Aromatoleum aromaticum EbN1: one gene and its partner. Each later gene encodes a partner of the first gene's protein in a complex. Links are inferred from orthologs where the notes say so. Each region holds a gene or a part of one and is shown on either strand. Other genes may lie near its edges.

Evidence for each region.
Region 2: the proteins of metK (region 1) and groL are in contact, whole or in part, in a cryo-EM structure (PDB 8P4O), measured with the Escherichia coli proteins. The link is inferred for Aromatoleum aromaticum EbN1 from one-to-one orthologs.

The regions. Positions count from the first base shown.
Region 1 is NC_006513.1:2,318,334-2,335,501, reverse strand. Bases 8,853-11,835 are described here. They hold metK (methionine adenosyltransferase), read left to right. Parts: upstream 8,853-9,752; coding sequence 9,753-10,919; downstream 10,920-11,835. Other genes in these bases: EBN1_RS11090 (TonB-dependent receptor family protein), read left to right, coding at 11,139-11,835; EBN1_RS11100 (lysophospholipid acyltransferase family protein), read right to left, coding at 8,853-9,466. Outside these bases: rng (ribonuclease G), read left to right, coding at 1-868; EBN1_RS11145 (prenyltransferase), read left to right, coding at 865-1,824; Holliday junction branch migration protein RuvA, read left to right, coding at 1,860-2,459; Holliday junction branch migration DNA helicase RuvB, read left to right, coding at 2,515-3,576; EBN1_RS11130 (hypothetical protein), read left to right, coding at 3,586-3,882; EBN1_RS11125 (class I SAM-dependent rRNA methyltransferase), read right to left, coding at 3,870-5,060; EBN1_RS11120 (IclR family transcriptional regulator), read right to left, coding at 5,138-5,605; EBN1_RS11115 (DUF484 family protein), read right to left, coding at 6,038-6,688; dapF (diaminopimelate epimerase), read right to left, coding at 6,768-7,601; EBN1_RS11105 (lysophospholipid acyltransferase family protein), read right to left, coding at 7,701-8,600; more of EBN1_RS11100, read right to left, coding at 8,594-8,852; more of EBN1_RS11090, read left to right, coding at 11,836-13,226; EBN1_RS11085 (TonB-dependent siderophore receptor), read left to right, coding at 13,321-15,420; EBN1_RS11080 (PepSY-associated TM helix domain-containing protein), read left to right, coding at 15,458-16,099; EBN1_RS11075 (hypothetical protein), read right to left, coding at 16,163-16,486; EBN1_RS11070 (DUF411 domain-containing protein), read right to left, coding at 16,520-16,975; EBN1_RS11065 (YgiQ family radical SAM protein), read right to left, coding at 17,129-17,168. UniProt on the Escherichia coli protein: Catalyzes the formation of S-adenosylmethionine (AdoMet) from methionine and ATP.
Region 2 is NC_006513.1:689,768-694,268, reverse strand. Bases 1-2,874 are described here. They hold groL (chaperonin GroEL), read left to right. Parts: upstream 1-548; coding sequence 549-2,201; downstream 2,202-2,874. Other genes in these bases: EBN1_RS03245 (response regulator transcription factor), read left to right, coding at 2,508-2,874; groES (co-chaperone GroES), read left to right, coding at 213-503. Outside these bases: more of EBN1_RS03245, read left to right, coding at 2,875-3,194; EBN1_RS03240 (sensor histidine kinase), read left to right, coding at 3,169-4,501.

The DNA of each region.
Region 1 (17,168 bases):
CGGGCGTTTTCCGCCGAGCCTGCTGTACGAAGACCTCGGCCTCGGCCAGCGCGTGCTGCGCGACCTCGTCGATGACGACACTTCGCGCATCCTCGTCGATTCGCGCGAGAACCACCAGAAACTCACCGCTTTCGCCGCCGAGTACAGCCCCAAGGTGCTGCCGCTGCTCGAGCACTACAGCGGCGAGCGGCCGCTGTTCGACCTGCACAACGTCGAGGACGAGATCCAGAAAGCGCTTGCGCGGCGGGTCAGTCTCAAGTCCGGCGGCTACCTCATCATCGACCAGACCGAAGCGATGACGACCATCGACGTCAACACCGGCGGTTTCGTCGGCGCGCGCAACTTCGACGACACGATCTTCAAGACCAACCTCGAGGCGGCGCAGACGATCGCCCGCCAGCTGCGCCTGCGAAACCTCGGCGGCATCATCATCATCGACTTCATCGACATGGAAAACGTCGAGCATCGCGACATGGTGCTCGACGAGTTCCAGAAGGCGCTCGCGCGCGACCACACCAAGATGACGGTAAACGGCTTCACCGCGCTCGGCCTCGTCGAAATGACGAGAAAGCGCACACGCGAGTCGCTCGCCCATCTCCTGTGCGAACCCTGCCCGACCTGCGACGGCCGCGGCGAAGTCAAGACCGCGCGCACCGTGTGCTATGAAATCCTGCGCGAACTGCTGCGCGAGGCGCGCCAATTCAACGCGCGCGAGTTCCGCGTGCTCGCCGCACCGAACGTCATCGACCTCTTCCTCGACGAGGAATCCCAGTCGCTCGCGATGCTGTCGGACTTCATCGGCAAGCAGATCTCGCTGCATCCGGAAGCGAGCTACTCTCAGGAACAGTTCGACATCGTGCTGCTGTGAGTCGTGCTGCGCCTCCGGCCGCCGAGCCGACACCGCAACGCTACGCGAGCGCACTGCGGCGCTACTTCGCGGCGACGCGCCCGGCCTTCCTCAGCGTCACGCTCGCCGGTTGCCTGATCGGGCTTGCCGCGGCGCATGCCGACGGCGTCGCGCTGGATGGGCTGCGCGCAGTGGTCACGGTGCTGTTCGCGCTGCTCGCGCATGCCGGCGCGAACGTGCTCAACGACTATCACGACGCGGTCACCGGCGCCGACGCGGCGAACTCGGAGCGCATCTATCCGTTCACCGGCGGCAGCCGCTTCATCCAGAACGGCGTGCTCACGCTGCGCGAGACAGCGGCATTCGGCTACGCGCTGTTCGCACTGGTGATCCCGCCCGGACTGTGGCTCGCGCTCGGCGCGGGCGCCGGCCTGATTGCGATCGGATTGGCCGGACTTGTGCTCGGCTGGGCGTATTCGGCGCCGCCGCTCAAGCTCGCGAGCCGCGGAGTGGGCGAATTCGCCGTCGCGGCGTGCTGGCTGCTCGTCGTGGTCGGCGCCGATTTCGTCCAGCGCGGCGCGTTCGCCTGGACGCCGGTCGCGGCCGGCGTGTCGTTCGCGCTGCTGGTCGCGAACCTCCTCTACATCAACCAGTTCCCCGACTGCGCCGCAGACGCCGCAGCAGGCAAGCGCACGCTCGTCGTGCGCCTCGGCGCCGACACCGCGAAATGGGGCTATTTCGCCATCGCGCTGGTCGCCTACGGCTGGCTCGTGCTGCAGATCGGGCGCAACAACCTGCCCCAGGCGTGCGCGGCCGCAGCCCTGACGCTCGTACTGTCGCTGAACGCCGCGCGGCTGCTGCGCGAGCACGCTGCAGAGCCTGGCGCACTCGCCCCGGCGATCAGGCTGACGATTGCCGCGACGAACCTGCACGGCCTGGTACTCGCCGCAACGCTCGCGTTCGGCGCCCGCGGCTGACCGGGTACAACTCCCAGATATCCGGACCTCCACCCATGATCGGACGCATCACCGGCATCCTGCTGGAAAAGAACCCGCCGCAGATCGTCGTCGACACGCACGGCGTCGGCTACGAAATCGACGTGCCGATGAGCACGTTCTACGGCCTGCCGGCGACCGGCGAGTCGCTCTCGCTGTTCACGCATCTGGCGATCCGCGAGGACGGGCATTTCCTGTACGGCTTCGCGAGCGCCGACGAACGCGCGGCATTTCGCCAGCTGCTGAAAGTCTCCGGCATCGGCGCGCGCACCGCGCTGTCGGTGCTCTCCGGCCTGTCGGTCAGCGACCTCGCCCAAGCGGTCGCGCTGCAGGAAACCGGCCGCCTCGTGAAAATTCCCGGCATCGGCAAGAAAACCGCCGAGCGCCTGCTGCTCGAACTACGCGACAAGCTCGGCAGGGCGCTGCCAGGCTTCGGCGCGAGCACGGTTCCCGGCGCCGCAGCGCAGCCCGCGGATAGCCGCAGCGACATCCTCAACGCGCTGCTCGCGCTCGGCTACAGCGACAAGGAAGCGCAATCGGCGCTGAAAGCGATCCCGCCGGAGACGGGCGTCTCCGACGGCATCCGCCAGGCGCTGAAGCTGCTGTCGAAAGCCTGAGGCGGCGAAACCACGCGAGTTTCGCCGCACGGGCCGCTCAGGCTAAACTCTCGCGATGATCGAAACCGACAAACTGCAGGCCCCGCGGGTGATTTCGGCGCAGACTGCCGACCGCCAGGAAGACGTCGTCGAGCGCGCGCTGCGGCCGAAGCGGCTGGCCGAATATGTCGGCCAGGCAAAGATCCGCGAACAGCTCGAAATCTTCATCCAGGCGGCGAAGAACCGCCACGAGGCGCTCGACCACGTGCTGCTGTTCGGCCCACCGGGCCTGGGCAAGACGACGCTCGCGCACATCGTCGCTGCCGAGATGGGCGTGAACCTGCGCCAGACTTCGGGGCCGGTGCTCGAACGGGCAGGCGACCTCGCCGCACTGCTGACGAACCTCGAACCGCACGACGTGCTGTTCATCGACGAGATCCACCGCCTGTCGCCGGTCGTCGAGGAAATCCTTTATCCGGCACTCGAGGATTTCCAGATCGACATCATGATCGGCGAAGGGCCTGCGGCGCGCTCGGTCAAGCTCGACCTGCCGCCTTTCACGCTGGTCGGCGCGACGACGCGCGCCGGGATGCTGACGAACCCGCTGCGCGACCGTTTCGGCATCGTGGCGCGGCTCGAGTTCTACACGCCGCACGAGCTCGCATACATCGTCGGGCGCTCCGCCGGCCTGCTCGATGTCGCGATCGACGACGCCGGAGCGGTCGAGATCGCGCGGCGCGCCCGCGGCACGCCGCGGATCGCGAACCGGCTGCTGCGCCGCGTCCGCGACTATGCGCAAGTCAAAGCCGACGGCGACATCACCGCCCCCGTCGCCGACGCCGCGCTGCTGATGCTCGACGTCGATCACCTCGGGCTCGACCTGATGGACCGCAAGCTGCTCGGCGCGATGCTCGAGAAGTTCGGCGGCGGCCCGGTCGGCCTCGACAACCTCGCGGCCGCGATCGGCGAGTCGTCCGACACAATCGAGGACGTGCTCGAACCGTACCTGATCCAGCAGGGCTACCTGCAGCGCACGCCGCGCGGGCGCATCGCGAGCGCATCGATCTGGCAGCATTTCGGCCTCGCCTTTCCCCGCCGCGCCGGCGACGAAAGCGCGGAGCTGTTTTCCGCTCCCTGAACGCTCGCAATGCGCACGTTCCAGGCTCTGGCGATCGTGCTGTGCGTGTTCGGCGCGATCCACCTGCTGCAAGGGCCGACGTTCTTCTGGCCCGATCGCTTCGATCCGTCCCGCGGCGTGCTTCTCGGCGGCCTGTCGTCGCGGCTGCTCGGCGGCGGCCGGCCTGCGCCGCGTCGCTGGCAGGGGCGGTATTTCCTGCTGGTCGTGCTCGCGCTGGGTCTGGTCAGCGCTGCCTTCACGACGGGCGAGCGCGGACCGAACCCGGACTGGCGCGCGCCACCCGGCGAACGCGCTCAGCCGACCTGAATCGCGAGCCCCTTGAGGTATTCGCCTTCGGGCGCTGCAAGGCCGACCGGGTGATCGGCGGACGCGGACAGGCGATGCAGGATACGCGCATCGACGCCAGCGTCGCTCGCCGCGCCGGCGACGATTTTCTGGAACAGTTCGAGGCCGATGCCGCCCGAACAGGAGTACGTCATCAGTATCCCGCCGGGATTGAGCAGGCGCAAACCGAACAGGTTGATGTCCTTGTACGCGCGCGACGCCCGGTCAGCGTGCGCCGCGGACGGTGCGAACTTCGGCGGATCGAGCACGATCAGGTCGAAACGCCGCCCCTCGCTTTTCAGTACGCGCAAGGCCTCGAACACATCGGCCTGCAGCCATTCGGCGCGGCTCGCGTCGAGTTGCGGATTCATCGCAAGATTGCGTCGCCCCGCGTCGAGCGCCGGGCCGGACGAGTCGATCGACAGCACAGACGTCGCGCCGCCGGCCAGCGCCTGCAGCGAGAATCCCCCGGTGTAGCAGAAGCAGTTCAGCACGCTGCGCCCGGCCGCGAACAGACCCGTCAGGCGGCGGTTGTCGCGCTGGTCGAGGTAGAAACCGGTCTTGTGGCCACTGATGACATCGACTTCCATGCACACGCCGTTCTCGACGATCGTCAACACGTCCTGCGGCAGCTCGCCGTGCACGCAGCCGGTCTTCGGCCCGAGCCCTTCGAGGCCGCGCACGTCGGAATCGGAGCGCTCGTATACCGCTGTGCAACCGGTCGCCTGCACCAGCCCGGCAACGATCGCATCGCGCCATTTCTCGGCGCCGGCGCTCGTCAGCTGCACGACAGCGACGTCGCCGAAGCGGTCCGCGATGACGCCGGGCAGGCCATCCGACTCGCCATGGATCAGCCGCACTCCGCTCTCGTCGGCGAGCAGCGGATGCGTCGCCCGGCGCGCGACCGATTCGGCGACGCGGCGCTTGAAGAACGCATGGTCGATCGTGATGTCGACAGCGAACGACCACATCCGGGCGCGGATCTGCGATTCCGGCGACCACGCCGCGCGACCGAGGAACCGGCCGTCAGCGGCGACGACCTCGACGGTGTCGCCCGGCCGCGCGCGCCCGTCGAGGCGGGCCACCGAACCGGCGAAAACCCATGGATGACGACGCAGGAGCGAACGCTCCTTGCCGGGATTGAGGACGAGCTTGGACATCGGAAGGCGGACCGCAGGGAGATGAGTCAGGCGTGAGAGTGTAAGGCGAGCGGCGCCGGCTCGCCAGCGCCACCGCCTCAGGTCTTGTCGGGGTCTGTCCGGTCCCAGGCGTGCTTCAGCCTCCGCACGCGATCCGCGGTTTCGAGGAACTCCGGCAGATCGCGCGAGCACAGGAGCGAGCCGAAATGCTTCAGTGCCTGCGGCGTGAGGTACAGGTGCCCGTTCTGCTGCTTGCGGATCCAGCCCAGCTCGACGAGGCGCCCGATCTTGCGCCGGACCGTCTCGCGCGGCAAGCCGGTGGCAGCAGCGATCGAATAGGCGTTGCACGGCCGCAGCCGGGACATATGCGCCTCGTCGGATTCGCCCTCGGTCTCGTCTGCCGTGAGGCGATCGCTTTCATCGTCGTGTTCGAGCGCGCCGATGTTGTGCAGCGCGATCTCGCCCAACAGGATCGGCAGGAGGATGTCTCGCTCGAACTCCTCGAACAGGCGCCTGAGGCTGCGAATCTGGTAGCGGGCGAGCAGGATCGCGGCATTGCGCAGCATGGAAACGCGGGTCCGCACGGACCCCTCGTCAGGGCTGTCGGGCGCATCGGCGCCAGGAGTTTCAGGATCAGGAATGTCTGGCATTGCTGCCTTGCTCCCACAGCCTGCAGCACCGGGCCCGAGGGAGGATTTGTTAAGAGATGTTTCAGGATAACTGAACGGCCGCAAACGATCCGAGATCTCGCTGCCCGGTTTGGGTAAAAAGTCACGAACGACTGTTGATTCCCCATGCGGCACCCGTTGCAGCGGTGGCCTCCGGGACGCCCATTCAGCCCGTCGCAGGTTCGGTGCTTCCTCGCGCGGCGGTGTGCCCCGTCGTGTACCTCGACCCGATGCGGAAGGGGACGCATGGAGAATCGGCGAGCTGCGGAGGCTCGCGGGGTCCGGATCGTTCCTGCGGCGCCGGGCCTCTCCGGCCCGCGGCGCTCACCTTCAGCCGAGCTGGTGCCGCAGAGCGGCCACGACCAAGTCGCCGATGCGCGCAAGGTACAGCGTTCCCATCCCGGGGTAGAAGCGCTCGGCCTCTTCGCTGCCGAACGCGAGCAGGCCGAGCACCTGGTCGCCGCGGCGCAGCGGCACCAGCGCCACCGAACGGATATGACAGGCAGCGGGGCCGAACCAGTCGATTACTTCGAGATTCGCCGGCGCGCCGCAATACGGGTGGCTCAGGTCGGTGGCGAAAAAGCGCAGCTCTTCGGTCACCGGCGAAAAATCCTCGCCTTCGTGCGACTGCGCGTTGGCCCATACCCGCAGCGCAACGTTCGGCACCGAAAAGTTGTCACGCACATTTTCGAGCAACGCAAAACGCAGGGTGTCGTAATCTTCGGCTTCGACCAGCGCCAGCGCCAGGCGATGGACTTTTTCGCCGATCTCGTCGTTTTCCTCGCCGTAGCGAATCAGTTCGGCGAGCTTGCTTTCGAGTTGCCGGATCTTGTCGCGCAGCGCATGCAGCTGCCGCTCGGCCAGCGAGATGGCCTGTCCGCCGTGCGGATGCGGAACGGTCAGCTGCGTGAACAGTTCGCCATGGTCGGCGAGAAAGTCCGGATGTTCCTTCAGATAGCGTGCGACATCAGCGGCATTCATGGAAAAGCTGCTCCCCGTGAGGCACATGCGCGCCTCCTCGTATTCGTTGCAATGAGCAAAACCGTTCGGTCGAAGTCGCTCAGTCGACGTCGATTTCACCCGCGAAAACAGTCACCGCCGGGCCTGTCATCAGCACCGGCTGCCCCGGCCCTTCCCACGCGATATCGAGTTCTCCGCCCCGCGTCTCGACGCGCACCGGCGACTGTGCGAGTTCGCGCAGGATCACGGTCACGACTGCCGCGCAGGCGCCGGTGCCGCAAGCAAGCGTTTCTCCCGCACCGCGCTCGAACACGCGCAGGCGGATGCGGTGGGCATCGACGACCTGCACGAAGCCGGCATTGACGCGCGCGGGAAAGCGCGGATGGCGTTCGATCAGCGCTCCCTGCGCCGCGACAGGTGCGGCGTCGACATCGGCGACGACCTGCACTGCGTGCGGGTTGCCCATCGACACCGCGGTGATCGCAACAGTTTCCCCGCCGACGTCGAGTGGCTGCACGATCGCATCGGAGTCCGACACGAACGGCACGCGCGCGGGCTCGAGCACCGGCACGCCCATATCGACCGTCACGAGACCATCGTCTTCGAGTTGCGGCGCAATGATGCCGGAGCGCGTCTCGACGCGGATGCGACGCTTCGCGGTGAGCCCCTGCTCATGCACGAAACGCACGAAACAGCGCGCGCCATTGCCGCACTGCTCGACTTCGCCGCCATCGGCGTTGAATATCCGGTAGCGGAAATCCACGTCCGGGCGGGTCGCTTCCTCGACCACCAGCAGCTGGTCGCAGCCGATGCCGAAATGGCGATCGGCAAGACGGCGGACCTGCTCGGGCGTCAGGTCGACAGACTGGCGGATGGCGTCGATAACGACGAAATCGTTGCCAAGGCCGTGCATTTTCGTGAAGCGCAGAGACATGGGAAATCGCAGCTCGGGTGGATGCAGGGGAAGCGGTGGTTCGCCGAATTCTGGCTCAGCCGCCGCGGGACGTCCAGCGACAGCACGCTGTACGCATTCTCAGTACGGTCGCGCCTCGCCCGGCGGGCGTGTCTTGAAGCGCCGGTGCACCCAGTAATACTGCTCGGGCATCGTCCGCACCACGGATTCGATCCAGCGGTTCATCGCTGCGGTATCCGCTTCGGCGTCCGTCGTCGGAAAATCCTGCCACGGCTCGCCGAACTCGACGACATAGCCGCGCCCGCCGGGCAGCATCCGCGTCACGCACGGCACCACCGCCGCACCGGCGAGCCGCGCAAGCCGCGACAGCCCGGTGATCGTCGCCGCCGGCACGCCGAAGAACGGCACGAACACCGCGTCCTTGCGGCCATAGTCCATGTCGGGCAGATAGTAGAAAGGGCGCCCGGCCTTCATCGCCTTGACCGTGCCGCGCACGCCGTCCTGGCGCGACAGCAGGCGCTGGTCGCCGAAGCGGCTGCGGCCGTGGAACAGCCAGCGGTCGAACACCGGGTTGTTCTGCTGCGCATAGATGCTGACGGAATCGAAATCCATCGCGACGCGCGAGCCGCCGGTGTCGAGGCCGACGAAGTGCGGCGCGAGCAGGATCACCGGTCGTCCCTCGTCGAGCAGCGCCCTGACCCGCTCGGCGCCGTCGAGCCGGATGAGGTTCATCAGCCGCCGCTGGCTCCCCCACCACAGCAGGCCGCGCTCGAGCAGGCTGCGCCCGACCGCGCGAAAATGCGCGCGCGCGAGCCGGCGCCTTGCCGCGTCGTCGAGTTCCGGAAAGCACAACCCGAGGTTGACCGCGACGATATGCCGCCGCGAGCGCGCCAGCCGGTACAGCACCTCGCCGACCGCCTGGCCGAGGAATGCCAGCACCGGCAGCGGCAGCCAGTGCAGCAGCCAGAACCCGGCGACTGCGGCATGACTCGCAATGCGGCTCAGTGCATTGCTCAGCATTGCGCGTCACCCGGCGGAAGCGGCACGCCCGAAGGACGCTTGTAGCGGTTGTAGCCCCACAGGTACTGCGCCGGGCATGCAAGCACGAGACGTTCGATCTCGCGATTGATCGCCGCGCAGCGCTCTTCGAGCGAGCCCGCGATCGGTTCCACGGGTTCGGAAAGCCGCAACACATAGCCTGCCCCGTGCGGCAGCCGCTCGGTCCACACCATCACCACCTTGACGCCTTTCACTTCGGACAGGCGCGCCGCGAGCGTCATCGTCCACGCCGGCCGGCCGAAGAACGGCGCCCACACGCCTTCGCCTTCGGCTGGCGCCTGATCCGGCAGCATGCCGACCATCTCGCCGCTGCGCAGCGCCTTGACCAGACGGCGCACACCGGACACATCCGCCGGGGCAACACGGATCGCGCCGCGCGCACGCCCGGCTTCCATCAGCGGGCGCAGCGCCGTCTTGCGCGGCGGGCGGAACAGCACCGTGATCGGTCCGTGCGTCGAACAATACTGCGCGCACATCTCGAAGCAGCCGAGGTGCGCAGTCAGCAGCAGCACGCTGGCGCCCTCGGCCTGCGCCCAGGCGATCAGCTCCTGCCCTTCGACCCGCACGATGCGCCCCAACACCTCGTCCTGCGGACGCAGCCATACGAAAGGCAGTTCGAGCGCCTGCCGCCCCGCTTCGGCGACCGCCGCGTCGCGTAGCGTGGCATCGCGGCGCCCGGTCGCCTGGGCGAGATTGTCCTCCAGGCGACGACGGTATGACGGTGAACAGCGCCAGATGGCCCAGCCGGCCCAGCCGCCGAGCCGATGCAGCCATGACAGCGGCAGGCCGGCAAGAATGCGGAATGACAGATTGACGAGGAAGGTCACGCGAAGAGGTCACATCGAGGAGAGCATCGGCGCCGGTCGAATGGGCACAGGCCCGGACACAGGCGCAAGCGCCCGCTCCGGACCCCGCACATTTGACCGCCGGATCACAAAGCATATAATTATCGCCCAGCCGCCGAGTTAATACGACAACTTGCAGGGCGGCGCCGCGAACGCACCTAACCGGTCGTGGCACACAAGTACTGCTAAAGCGTCGCCTGCTCGACGAAATCCCCGGAGCCGGCCACGCCGGACAGCTTTGGGGATTTTTCGTTTTCAGGAGCAGTGCATGAGCAAGGAATACCTCTTCACCTCGGAATCGGTGTCCGAAGGCCATCCCGACAAGGTTGCCGACCAGGTTTCCGATGGCGTCCTCGACGCGATCCTCGCCACCGACCCCCAGGCGCGGGTCGCATGTGAAACCCTGGTATCGACGGGCCTCGTGGTCATCTCCGGCGAGATCACGACCACCGCCCACCCGAACTACCGCGAGATCGCGCAGGAAGTGATCCGCCGCATCGGCTACGACAACTCCGACATCGGCTTCGACTACAAGAGTTGCGCGGTGCTGGCCGCGATCAACCGCCAGTCCGCGGACATCGCCCAAGGCGTCAATGAAGGCGAAGGCCTCGACCTCGACCAGGGCGCGGGCGACCAGGGACTGATGTTCGGCTACGCCTGTAACGAGACGCCGTCGCTGATACCGCTGCCGATCTATTATGCGCACCGCATCATGCAGCGCCAGTCCGAACTGAGGAAGGACGGTCGGCTGAACTGGCTGCGCCCGGACGCGAAGAGCCAGCTGACGGTCCGATACGTCGACGGCAAGCCGGTCGCGATCGACACCGTGGTCGTGTCGACGCAGCACAGCCCGGAAGTCTCACACGCGCAGATCACCGAGCTCGTCATCGAGGAGATCATCAAGCCGGTGCTGCCTTCGGCGCTGATGCAGGGCGAAGTGCGCTACCTGATCAACCCGACCGGACGCTTCGTCATCGGCGGCCCGCACGGCGACTGCGGCCTGACCGGGCGCAAGATCATCGTCGACACCTACGGCGGCGCGGCGCACCACGGCGGCGGCGCGTTCTCCGGCAAGGACCCGTCGAAAGTCGACCGCTCCGCCGCGTATGCCGGGCGCTGGGTGGCGAAGAACATCGTCGCAGCAGGGCTCGCCGATCGCTGCGAAGTGCAGGTCGCCTATGCGATCGGCGTCGCCCGGCCAGTGTCGATGATGATCGAGACCTTCGGCACCGGCAGGATCACCGACGAGAAGATCGTCGAGCTCGTGCAGCGCCACTTCGACCTGCGTCCGAAGGCGATCATCCAGGAGCTCAACCTGCTGCGCCCGATCTACGGCAAGACTGCCGCGTACGGCCACTTCGGCCGCGACGAGCCAGAATTCACGTGGGAAGCAACCGACAAGGCGGCAGCGCTGCGGGCCGACGCAGGCCTTTAGCCTGCTTCGCTGCACGGCAGTTGACGGTCGCCGCGGGGGCGCGACACTGCGCTCCCGCTCTCCCCGGTCCGCCATGGCGGGGAAATCCTGCATTGACCGCCCACAATAATAATATTGATTCGCATTAGCATATAGAAATACAATTCTCCCCCTCACAGCCAGCCACTCCGCCCTCTCCAGCCGGATCGCCAGCCAGCCACGCTTCCGACCGGAGTTCCGATGTCCTCTCCCCCTCCCGGCGCGCCATTCGTCGCGCGACGCCTGGCCGTGGCCGCCTGCCTCGTGGCCGCCCCGCATGCCTACGCGCAGAACGCCCCCGCCGACGAGCAGGTGCTGCAGTCCGTCGAAGTCAAGGCCGACTGGCTGGGCCCGGCGACGCCCGAGCAGGTCCGCACGTACAGCGGCGCGCGCAGTGTCGTCTCCGAAGAACAGCTCCACGAGCGCGGCGCGCTGAACGTCGAAGACGCATTGCGCGTCGTCCCGGGCGTGCATGTGCTCGACGAAACCGGCACCGGCATCCTGCCGAACATCAGCGTGCGCGGCCTGAACCCGCTGCGCAGCGAGCGCGCGCAGATCCTGCTCGACGGGTACCCGATCGCGATCGGCCCCTACAGCAACATCGGCCTGTCGCTGTTTCCGATCACGATGGCGAGCGTCGAGTCGATCGATGTCGTGCGCGGCGGCGCGGCGGTGCACTACGGGCCGAACAACCTCGGCGGCGTGCTGAACTTCGTCACGCGCCCGATCCCGGGCGAGTTCAGCCAGACGCTCGCGCAACGCGTCACGGTCGCCGAGGAAACCGGCAACATGCTGAGCGACACGTATTACCGTGCCGGCGGCTTCCTCAACGACGACCTCGGCCTGCAGCTGCAGGCCAACACGCTGCGCGGCGACGGCTCGCGCGAGCATTCGAGCACGAAGGTCAACAACTTCATCCTCGACGGCATCTATTTCGCCGACGCGCGCAACGAAATCCGCGCGCAGCTGCAGTACTACGAGGTCGATGCGGACCTTCCCGGCGCGCTCAGCCCGGCGGCGTACCGCGACGACCGGACGCAGTCGCAGCGTCCGAACGACGGTTTCGACGCGGACATGTTGCGCGGCACCCTGACCTGGGTCTTCACGCCGAGCGCCGACACGCAGTTCGAATGGCGCAACTTCGCGCACGACGCCGACCGCACGTTCTTTTTCGGACAGAACCTCAGCGGGACCGGCAACGCGTTCGATCCGGCGCTTCCCGAGACCCACGTCGCCGACTCGCCGCGACTGTTCAAGGTCTACGGCACCGAGCCGCGGCTGAGCCATCGCATCGGACGGCACACTTTCACGCTCGGTGCGCGCTACGTGAAGGAAGAGGTCCAGTTCGACGTCAACCGGACCGCCCTCGCGACCGGCGCATACAGCGCGGTGCGCGCGTGGGACTTCGACACCGACGCGGTCGCCGTCTATGCGAGCGACACGATGCGCTTCCTCGACGACCGCCTCGCGATCACGCCCGGCCTGCGCTATGAGGACGTGCGCATGGACTTCCACGACGAGCGGAGCGGGGCCGCAGGCGACAATCACGCCGAAGAAGTCCTGCCGGGCTTGACCGTCGGCTACCAGACGACCGACCGCGTGTTCCTCTTCACGAACGCGCAACGCTCGCTCGTGCCGGTGCAGACCGCACAGGCCACCCGCGACGGCGACGTCGCGAACGAGACCGCGTGGAACTACGAGGTCGGCGCCCGTTTCGATCCACGCCCGGACGTGTCGACGCAGGCGACGCTGTTCCGCATCGATTACGAGGACCAGATCCAGTTCAACGCCGGCGCCGCGCGTTTCGAGAATCTCGGCGAAACCCGCCTGGAGGGCGCCGAACTGCAGGCGATCTGGGAAGTCGGCGCGAACACCCGGTTGTCCGCGACCTACACCTATCTCGACACCGAGCAGCTGAACGGGCCGAATGCAGGCAAACAGCTCCAGAATGCGCCCCACCACCGCGTCAGCCTCACCGCGGACCACACGCTCGGGCCGTGGGCGTTCAGCGGCAGCGCGAGCTACGCAGCCGAGAGCTACAGCGACGCGGCGAACACGCGCAAGGAGACGGCGAACGGTTCAGCTGGAAGACTGCCCGACTATGTCGTCGTCAATGCTCGCATCGGCCGCGAGCTCAAGCTCGGCCAAGGGCTCGACGCCACCATCGGCCTCGCGGTGAACAACCTGTTCGACGAGGAATACTACTTCCGCGGCGTCGACGTGAGCCCTGTCGGCCGCGTGCCCGGCCCTGGCCGCAGCTTCATCCTCGAAGGGCAGCTGAACTTCTGATCCGCGTTGCGCGGCGCCCGGCCGGGCGCCGCGCAGGGGCCAGAAAGGCCGCGCCCCTTCAAAACCTTCCCGTCCTACTTTTCGGAGCATATCCATGCGGCTCAAGCCCCTCGCCCGCCTGATTCCCGCCGCGGCGCTGTTCGCCACCCACGGCTCCGTCCTCGCCGCCGACCAGCAGCTCGAAGCGGTTGAAGTCTTCGCCAGCGATTCCGCCTGGCGCGCCGGCAGCATCGGCGTCGGCACTTTCCGCGACACTCCGGCGAAGGAAGTGCCGATGACGGTAAACATCGTCGATCGCGACCTTCTCGATGCGCAGCAGGCCAACAGCCTGTACGAGGCGCTGAAGAACACGGCCGGCGTCACGCGCGCGCAGCTCGGCGCGACCGCCTACGACAACCTGTCGATCCGCGGCCTGCTCGTCGAGAACCGCTCGAACTACCGCCTCAACGGCGGCCTGCCGATCGTCAACCTCATCGACCTGCCGCTCGAGAACAAGGAACGTGTCGAAGTACTGAAAGGGGTCGGCGGCCTGTATTACGGTTTCGTGCCGCCTTCCGGAATCATCAACCTCGTCACGAAGCGCGCCGACAGCACGCCGGTCACCGCAGTTCAACTGTCGACCGATGACAACGGCAGTGCAGTCGTCGGTCTCGACGTCGGCCGGCGCTTCGGCTCCGAGGGCCAGTTCGGCGCACGCGTGAACATCGTCGGCGGCGAGCTCGAAAGCGCCGTCGAAGATGCCGACGGCGACCGCCGCCTGGTGGCCGGTGCGTTCGACTGGAACGTCACCGACCGCTGGCTGCTGAAGCTCGACGTCGAGGACATCACCAAGGACGTCGTCGAGCAGTCGAGCATCCTCGCCCTGCGGCCCGTCAACGGGGAAATCCCGCTGCCGCGCATCCCGAACCCGGAGAAGCTGATCGCGCCCGACTGGGCGAACTACGACGCGGAGGAGCAGAACGTTCAGCTGCGCAGCGACTTCGCGCTCAACGACAACTGGATCTGGACGGTGGAAGCGGGACGTTCGAGGCTCGAGCGGGACCGCAACTTCTCGCAGATGCTCAACTACGACGTGGCGACCGGCGAGGGCACGCTGCAGATCTTCCGTGGCCAGGATCAGGAGTTCATCAACCGCAATGCGCGCACCGAACTTGCCGGCCGGGTCGAGACCGGGCCGGTCAGACACGATCTCACCGTCGGTTATGCCCGCAACGTCCTCAGCCAGTCGCTCGGCAACACGGTCACGGTCAACGTCGCGCAGAATCTCTACAATCCGCGCGACATCCCCGACACCCCGGTGACCCACGGTGCGAATGCTCGCCATTCCCACACCTACGACCGCGGCTGGTACGTCTTCGACCGGGCGGCGCTCGGCGACTGGCTGCTGATCGCGGGCGCCCGTGGCAGCGAATTCGAGTTCGAGCATGCGACGGACAACCGCCAGGACTACACCAAGCGCAAGGTCAGCCCGACCGTCGCAGCGGTGTGGAAGCTCACGCCCGCGACCAACCTCTACGCCGGCTACCTCGAAGGCCTGGAAGATGGCGGCATCGCGCGCCCTACTGCCCTGAACGCCGGCACTTCGCTTGAGCCGCTGGTGACGCGCCAATGGGAAGGCGGCGTCAAGACCGATTGGGGCGGTGTGCAGACCAACGCGGCGTTGTTCCAGATCGAACGGCCGATGAACGGCGAGATCAACAACATCTACCAGCGCCTCGGCGAAGCTCGCCTGCGCGGCGTCGAGCTGTCGGCCGGCGGCCAGATCTCGCCGCGCTGGGGCATCTTCTCGTCGATGCAGTGGATCGACGCCGAGTTCACGAAGGCCGAGAACGACCAGAGCATCGTCGGCAACCGGCCGGCGAACACGCCCGAGGTCACGGCGAGCCTCTTCGTCGAACATCGCCTGGCGGCGATCCCGGGCCTCGCGCTGTCCGCGGGTGCCTACTACACGGGTGAGCGCGAAGTGAATCCGCAGAACCAGGCCGAAGTCAACGCCTATACCCGTTACGACGTCGGCGCCCGCTACCGTACCAAGGTCGCGAGCAACCAGCTCGACCTCGTCGCGACCGTGGAGAACGTGACCGACAAGCGCTACTGGGCGGCTGCCGGCGACAGCAAGGTCAACTCGAACAGTGCCCTCCTCGCAGTCGGCATGCCGCGCACGCTGCGGCTGTCCGCGAAACTCTCGTTCTGATCCCTCCTCACCGATCCCTGTTGCCAGAGAGCGTTTCGTGATCCACCTTCATCCCCGCCCGGCGACGCAGCGCGGCAACGTGCAAAAGTGCCTGCGCCGCGTTCACGCGTGGTTCGGCCTCGCAATCGCAGCGATGCTGCTGCTGTTCGCGGTGACCGGCTTCCTGCTGAACCATCGGGCGGTGATGAAGATCCCGGCGCTCGACCGCAAGGAGGTGACGCAGATACTGCCGCTCGAAGCCGGGCCCGCTGATCCGCAGGCGCTCGCCACGGCGCTCGCGCCGGCGCTCGGCATCGAGGCCGCGGCGCTCAAGCCGCGCATCGAGCCTCCTCGCGCCGTGAGCTGGGGAAATGGCGAGGTGCGCCAGCCCGAGCGCTGGACGCTGCGCGCCGACACCCCTTCCGAAACCGTGCAGGTCGAATACTGGCTCGGCAGCGGCCAAGCCGAGGTGAAGCGGACGAAGCCGAACCTGTGGCTGTACCTGGCACGGCTGCATATGTCGATCGGCACCGGGCCGACGTGGATCCTGCTATCCGATGCCGCCGCGCTCGGCCTCGCGTTCCTCGGCCTGTCGGGCTTCTGGTTGTGGGGACGGCTGCACGGCTCGCGGCGCAAGCTCACGCTGCTCGCGAGCGCCGGGCTCGTCCTCACCGGCACGCTCGCCTGGCTCGCCGGGTAGGCACAGATTTTTTCTGAGAACTTCCTGCTTGCGTGACGCAGGACCGCTGTTCCCGCGACCCGGTCACCGCCCGCCGCAAGGGTGGCGGTCCGCGCCGCAGTTGCGGAAATCGCCGAGCGGCCGGTTGAAGGTGTACTCGAGCGGCTTGCCGACCAGCTCGCGCGCAGCCTCGTCAGCCGAGCCGGTCGGCGCGGTGAACGGCAGCGAAACAATGAAAGCGGCGATCCCGACTACCGAACCAACGAAAGTCAGCGGTCGCACGAGGACGAGATCGACGATCATGCCGCTCCCCCGGTCGCCGAGCACTGCGTCATCGGCCTGCGCGAACGCCGGGCTCGACGAGCACAGAAAGCCTGCCGCCAGGCTCGCGATGAACAGTTTTTTCATGACTGACTCCCTGGTCAACTTCCGCCGCCGGCGTCAGTGCGACGCGAACGTCCGGTGCTTGCCGTCCGCATCGAAGCTGACGACATCGTAACGCTCGGAAGGATACGCCCCTTCCATGCCCGGCGAGCCCGCCGGCATTCCCGGCGCCGCGATGCCGGCCACTTTCGGCTTTTCGGCGAGCAGGCGCCGCACGTCCGCTGCAGGCACGTGGCCTTCGACGACATAGCCGCCGATCTTCGCCGTGTGGCACGAAGCGAGCGCCTGCGGCACTCCGGCTTCGCGCTTGACCGCGCTCATCGCGGTGCTGCGGACTTCCTTCACAGCGAATCCGCTCGCGCGCATGTGCTCGGCCCACTTGCCGCAGCAGCCGCAATTCGGATCCTTGTACATGACGACTTCCTCGCCGGCTGCGAAAACCGGTCCGCCCGCGAATGCAGCGACCAGGCCGAGGGCGGAAACAAGACGGAGGAAGGCGGGACGGGTGTTCATATCGACTCCTGTTGCAGAGGGGTGAAATATTTCCGGCGCCGCGACCGTTGCCGTGAAGGCTTCGCGATTCACGTTGCCGTTCGTGCCATTGTCTCCACGGACGCAGCGATCGGCCTTGAGCAGCGACAAACGTCGCAGGGCGTTCCGCCCCCGTCAGGAGCGGGCCTTGCGCCGGTTCGATACCGCCGGCGCG
Region 2 (4,501 bases), 1.6 Mb from region 1 along the record:
TTCGAGGGAGCAAAGAGCGCAGCATTCGGCGTTCCCGCTCCCGACGACAGGAAATCGGTTTCCGTGCTCTTGAAATCGGCGGGGGCCGTCCCTATTATTAGCACTCGTTGGCAGTGAGTGCTAACCGTCCCGGGCCGGTCCGCGCCCTTGATAAATTTATGCTGCGGGTCTGCCCGCAGACATGTTGAATTCGAACTGAAGGAGTCATCTCGATGAAAATTCGTCCCTTGCATGACCGCGTGATCGTCAAGCGCCTGGAAGCCGAGCGCAAGACCGCCAGCGGCATCGTCATCCCCGACTCGGCCGGCGAAAAGCCCGATCAGGGCGAAGTGCTCGCCGTGGGTAACGGCAAGATCCTCGACGACGGCAAGGTTCGCCCGATGGCCGTCAAGGTCGGCGACAAGGTGCTGTTCGGCAAGTACGCCGGCCAGACCGTGAAAGTCGAGGGTGACGAGCTGCTCGTCATGCGCGAAGAAGACATCATGGGCGTCGTCGAGGCCTGAGCGGCCCGCTCGAACCCGTCCAAAGAATTCAAGGAGCAATGAACGATGGCTGCAAAAGAAGTCAAGTTTGGTGATTCCGCCCGTGACCGTATGGTCGCCGGTGTCAATATCCTGGCCAACGCGGTCAAGGTCACTCTCGGCCCGAAAGGCCGTAACGTCGTGCTCGAGCGCTCGTTCGGCGCGCCGACGGTGACCAAGGACGGCGTGTCCGTCGCGAAGGAAATCGAACTGAAGGACAAGTTCGAGAACATGGGCGCGCAGATGGTCAAGGAAGTCGCGTCGAAAACCTCCGACATCGCCGGTGACGGCACCACGACCGCGACCGTGCTGGCCCAGTCGATCGTGCGCGAAGGCATGAAGTTCGTTGCCGCTGGCATGAATCCGATGGACCTCAAGCGCGGCATCGACAAAGCCGTGATCGCGGTCACCGAAGAACTGAAGAAGCTGTCGAAGCCGTGCTCGACGAACAAGGAAATCGCCCAGGTCGGCTCGATCTCGGCGAACTCGGACGCCGACATCGGCGAGATCATCGCCAAGTCGATGGACAAGGTCGGCAAGGAAGGCGTGATCACCGTCGAGGACGGCAAGTCACTGCAGAACGAACTCGACGTTGTCGAAGGCATGCAGTTCGACCGCGGCTACCTCAGCCCGTACTTCATCAACAACCCGGACAAGCAGGTCGCGATCCTCGAGAACCCGTTCATCCTGCTGTTCGACAAGAAGATCTCGAACATCCGTGATCTGCTGCCGGTGCTCGAACAGGTCGCGAAAGCCGGTCGCCCGCTGCTGATCGTCGCCGAAGACGTCGAAGGCGAAGCGCTGGCGACCCTCGTCGTCAACAACATCCGCGGCATCCTGAAGACCTGCTCCGTCAAGGCGCCGGGCTTCGGCGACCGTCGCAAGGCGATGCTCGAGGACATCGCCGTGCTGACCGGCGGCCAGGTCATCGCCGAGGAAGTCGGCCTGACTCTCGAGAAGGCGACGCTGGCCGAGCTCGGCCAGGCCGCGCGCATCGAAATCGGCAAGGAAAACACGATCATCATCGACGGCGCCGGCGAAGGCTCGCGCATCGAAGGCCGCGTCAAGCAGATCCGCGCGCAGATTGAGGAAGCCACGTCCGACTACGACCGCGAGAAGCTGCAGGAGCGGGTTGCGAAACTGGCGGGCGGCGTTGCCGTCATCAAGGTCGGCGCCGCGACCGAAGTCGAGATGAAAGAGAAGAAGGCCCGCGTCGAAGACGCGCTGCACGCGACCCGTGCCGCGGTTGAAGAAGGCATCGTCCCGGGCGGCGGCGTCGCGCTGCTGCGTGCCCGCGCGAACCTCGGCACCCTCAAGGGCGACAACCACGACCAGGATGCCGGTATCAAGATCGTGCTGCGCGCGCTCGAGCAGCCGCTGCGCGAGATCGTCGCCAATGCCGGTGACGAGCCGTCCGTCGTCGTCAATCGCGTCGTCGAAGGCACCGGCAATTTCGGCTACAACGCCGCGACCGGCGAGTACGGCGACCTGGTCGACATGGGCGTGCTGGACCCGACCAAGGTCGAGCGCATCGCGCTGCAGAATGCGGCCTCGGTCGCCGGCCTGATGCTGACCACCGACTGCATGGTCGGCGAGCTGGCTGAAGAAAAGCCCTCGATGGGGGGTATGGGCGGCATGGGCGGCATGGGTGGTATGGGCGGCATGGACATGGGCATGTAATGCCGGTCTGAGGTTCGCCTCGTGCTTCCGGGCTTTCGGGCCCGGCGGCGCCAAAGCAAACGGCTCCGCTGCGGCGGGGCCGTTTGCTTTGGCGTGAGCGTGGACGTGTCGACGTGCCACTTTGCGGAAAGGTGGGATAATTGATTGGTCGTCAGGAAAAAAGGGCAGGGAGCGCCGTTTGTGTGAACGGGCGCTCCCCGGAATGTGCGCGCCGAAAGGCATCCACATTCCCCGGGCCGGTAATAGGAGAACAGCGGACGCAAGACTAGGCGTGCCCGCTTACGGACAACTTACATCCATATTTCCATGCGGATCCTTCTTGCTGAAGATGACCAAGTCATTGCCAACGGCCTCGGACGGGCCCTCAAGCGCAGCGGTTACGCCGTCGATCACGTCGCTTCCGGCAGCGAGGCGGATACCGCGCTGGCCACCCAGACATACGATCTGCTGATTCTCGACCTCGGCCTGCCGAAGCTCCCCGGGATTGACGTCCTGAAACGCCTGCGCGCGCGCAAATCGGCGCTGCCGGTGCTGATCCTCACTGCCCAGGACGGGGTCGAGGAGCGTGTGCGAGGGCTCGATGCCGGGGCGGACGACTACCTGACGAAACCTTTCGCGCTGCCGGAACTGGAGGCGCGTGTCCGGGCGCTGACGCGACGCGGCACCGGGCAGCCGCGCTGCATCGAAATCGGCAGCCTTTCGTACGACCAGGCTGATCGAGTGGCGAAGATCAACGGGCAGGTCGTCGAATTGTCGGCGCGGGAAGTCGGCCTGCTCGAAGTCTTCGCCCTGCGGGTCGGGCGACTCGTGAGCAAGGACCAGATCGTGGATCACCTGTGCGGCTGGGGGGAAGAGGTCTCGAGCAATGCGATCGAGGTCTACGTCCACCGGCTGCGCAAGAAGCTCGAAGACAGCGGTGTACGCATCGTCACCGTGCGCGGACTCGGCTACTGCCTGGAAAACCCGGATGCGGTCCAGACGGCGAAAGCCTGACAAGACGGCGGCAGCGAATCGGCCTCCGGCGCAGCCGAACTCGCTGTTCGGCGAGATCCTCGACTGGATGCTCGCGCCACTGCTGTTCCTGTGGCCGATCTCCATCATCGTCACGCACAACGTCGCCGACAATCTCGCGAACCAGCCCTACGATCGGGCGATGGCCGACAGCGTGCGGGCGCTCGGGCGCCTCGTGTCGATCGAAGGCGGGAATATCGCGGTGCATTTTCCTGCGCCGCCGCGGGCGCTGTTTCGCGCCGACCAGGACGACACCGTCTATTACCAGGTCGCCGACAGCAGCGGCGAAGTCGTCACCGGAGACCGTGAAATTTCCTCGGTCTTGCCGCCGGCGACCGTGGTCGCGGAGGAGGTGCTGTACCGCGACGACGTGATTCACGGCGAAGAGGTGCGCATCGCCTACCAGTTTCTGCGCGCCTGGCCTGAACCCGCCAGCCCGCTGGTGCTGGTGCAGGTGGCCGAGACGCGCAACAAGCGCAGCGACCTTGCGTCCCGCGTCGTGACCGGCGTGCTGCTGCCCCAGTTCGCGATCATCCCGATCGCGGTCGTGCTCGTATGGGTTGGCCTGACACGCGGTATTGCGCCGTTGAACCGGCTGCAGAGACTGATCCGCCGCCGGCGTCCGACCGACCTGTCGCCGATCGCTGCGGCGAGCGTTCCGGAGGAAGTGCGGCCGGTGATCGTCGCATTCAACGACATGATGGCGCGCCTCGAAGAGAACCTGCAGGCGCAGCAGCGTTTCATCGCCGACGCCGCCCACCAGATGCGCACGCCGCTGACCGGCCTGAAGATGCAGACCGACCTCGCGCTGCTCGAAACGGACCCCGAGCAACTGCGCGAGTCGTTGCAGCGCATCGCGGACAGTACTGACCGGGCAAGTCATCTGATCACCCAGCTGCTCTCGCTTGCCCGCGCGGAAGCGAGCTTCGAAAAACTGTACGCGGTGGAGCAGGTGGACCTCGATGCGATGGTGCGCGACGTGGCGCTCGAGCTGTATCCACGTGCCCAGGCGAAAGGAATCGACCTGGGGGTCGAGGATGCAGGGCGGCCGTTGCCGATCGAGGGCAATCCGGTGCTGCTGCGCGAACTGATCAAGAACCTGCTCGACAACGCGATCAAATACACCCCGCATGGCGGCAGCGTCACGGCGCGAACCCGCGTTGCGGGAGCGATCGTTTTGGAGATCGAAGATACCGGCACCGGCATTCCGGAAGCGGACCGCGAGCGCGTCTTCGAACGCTTCTATCGGGTGCTTGGAAGTGGCGTGGACGGCTCGGGCCTGGGGTTGC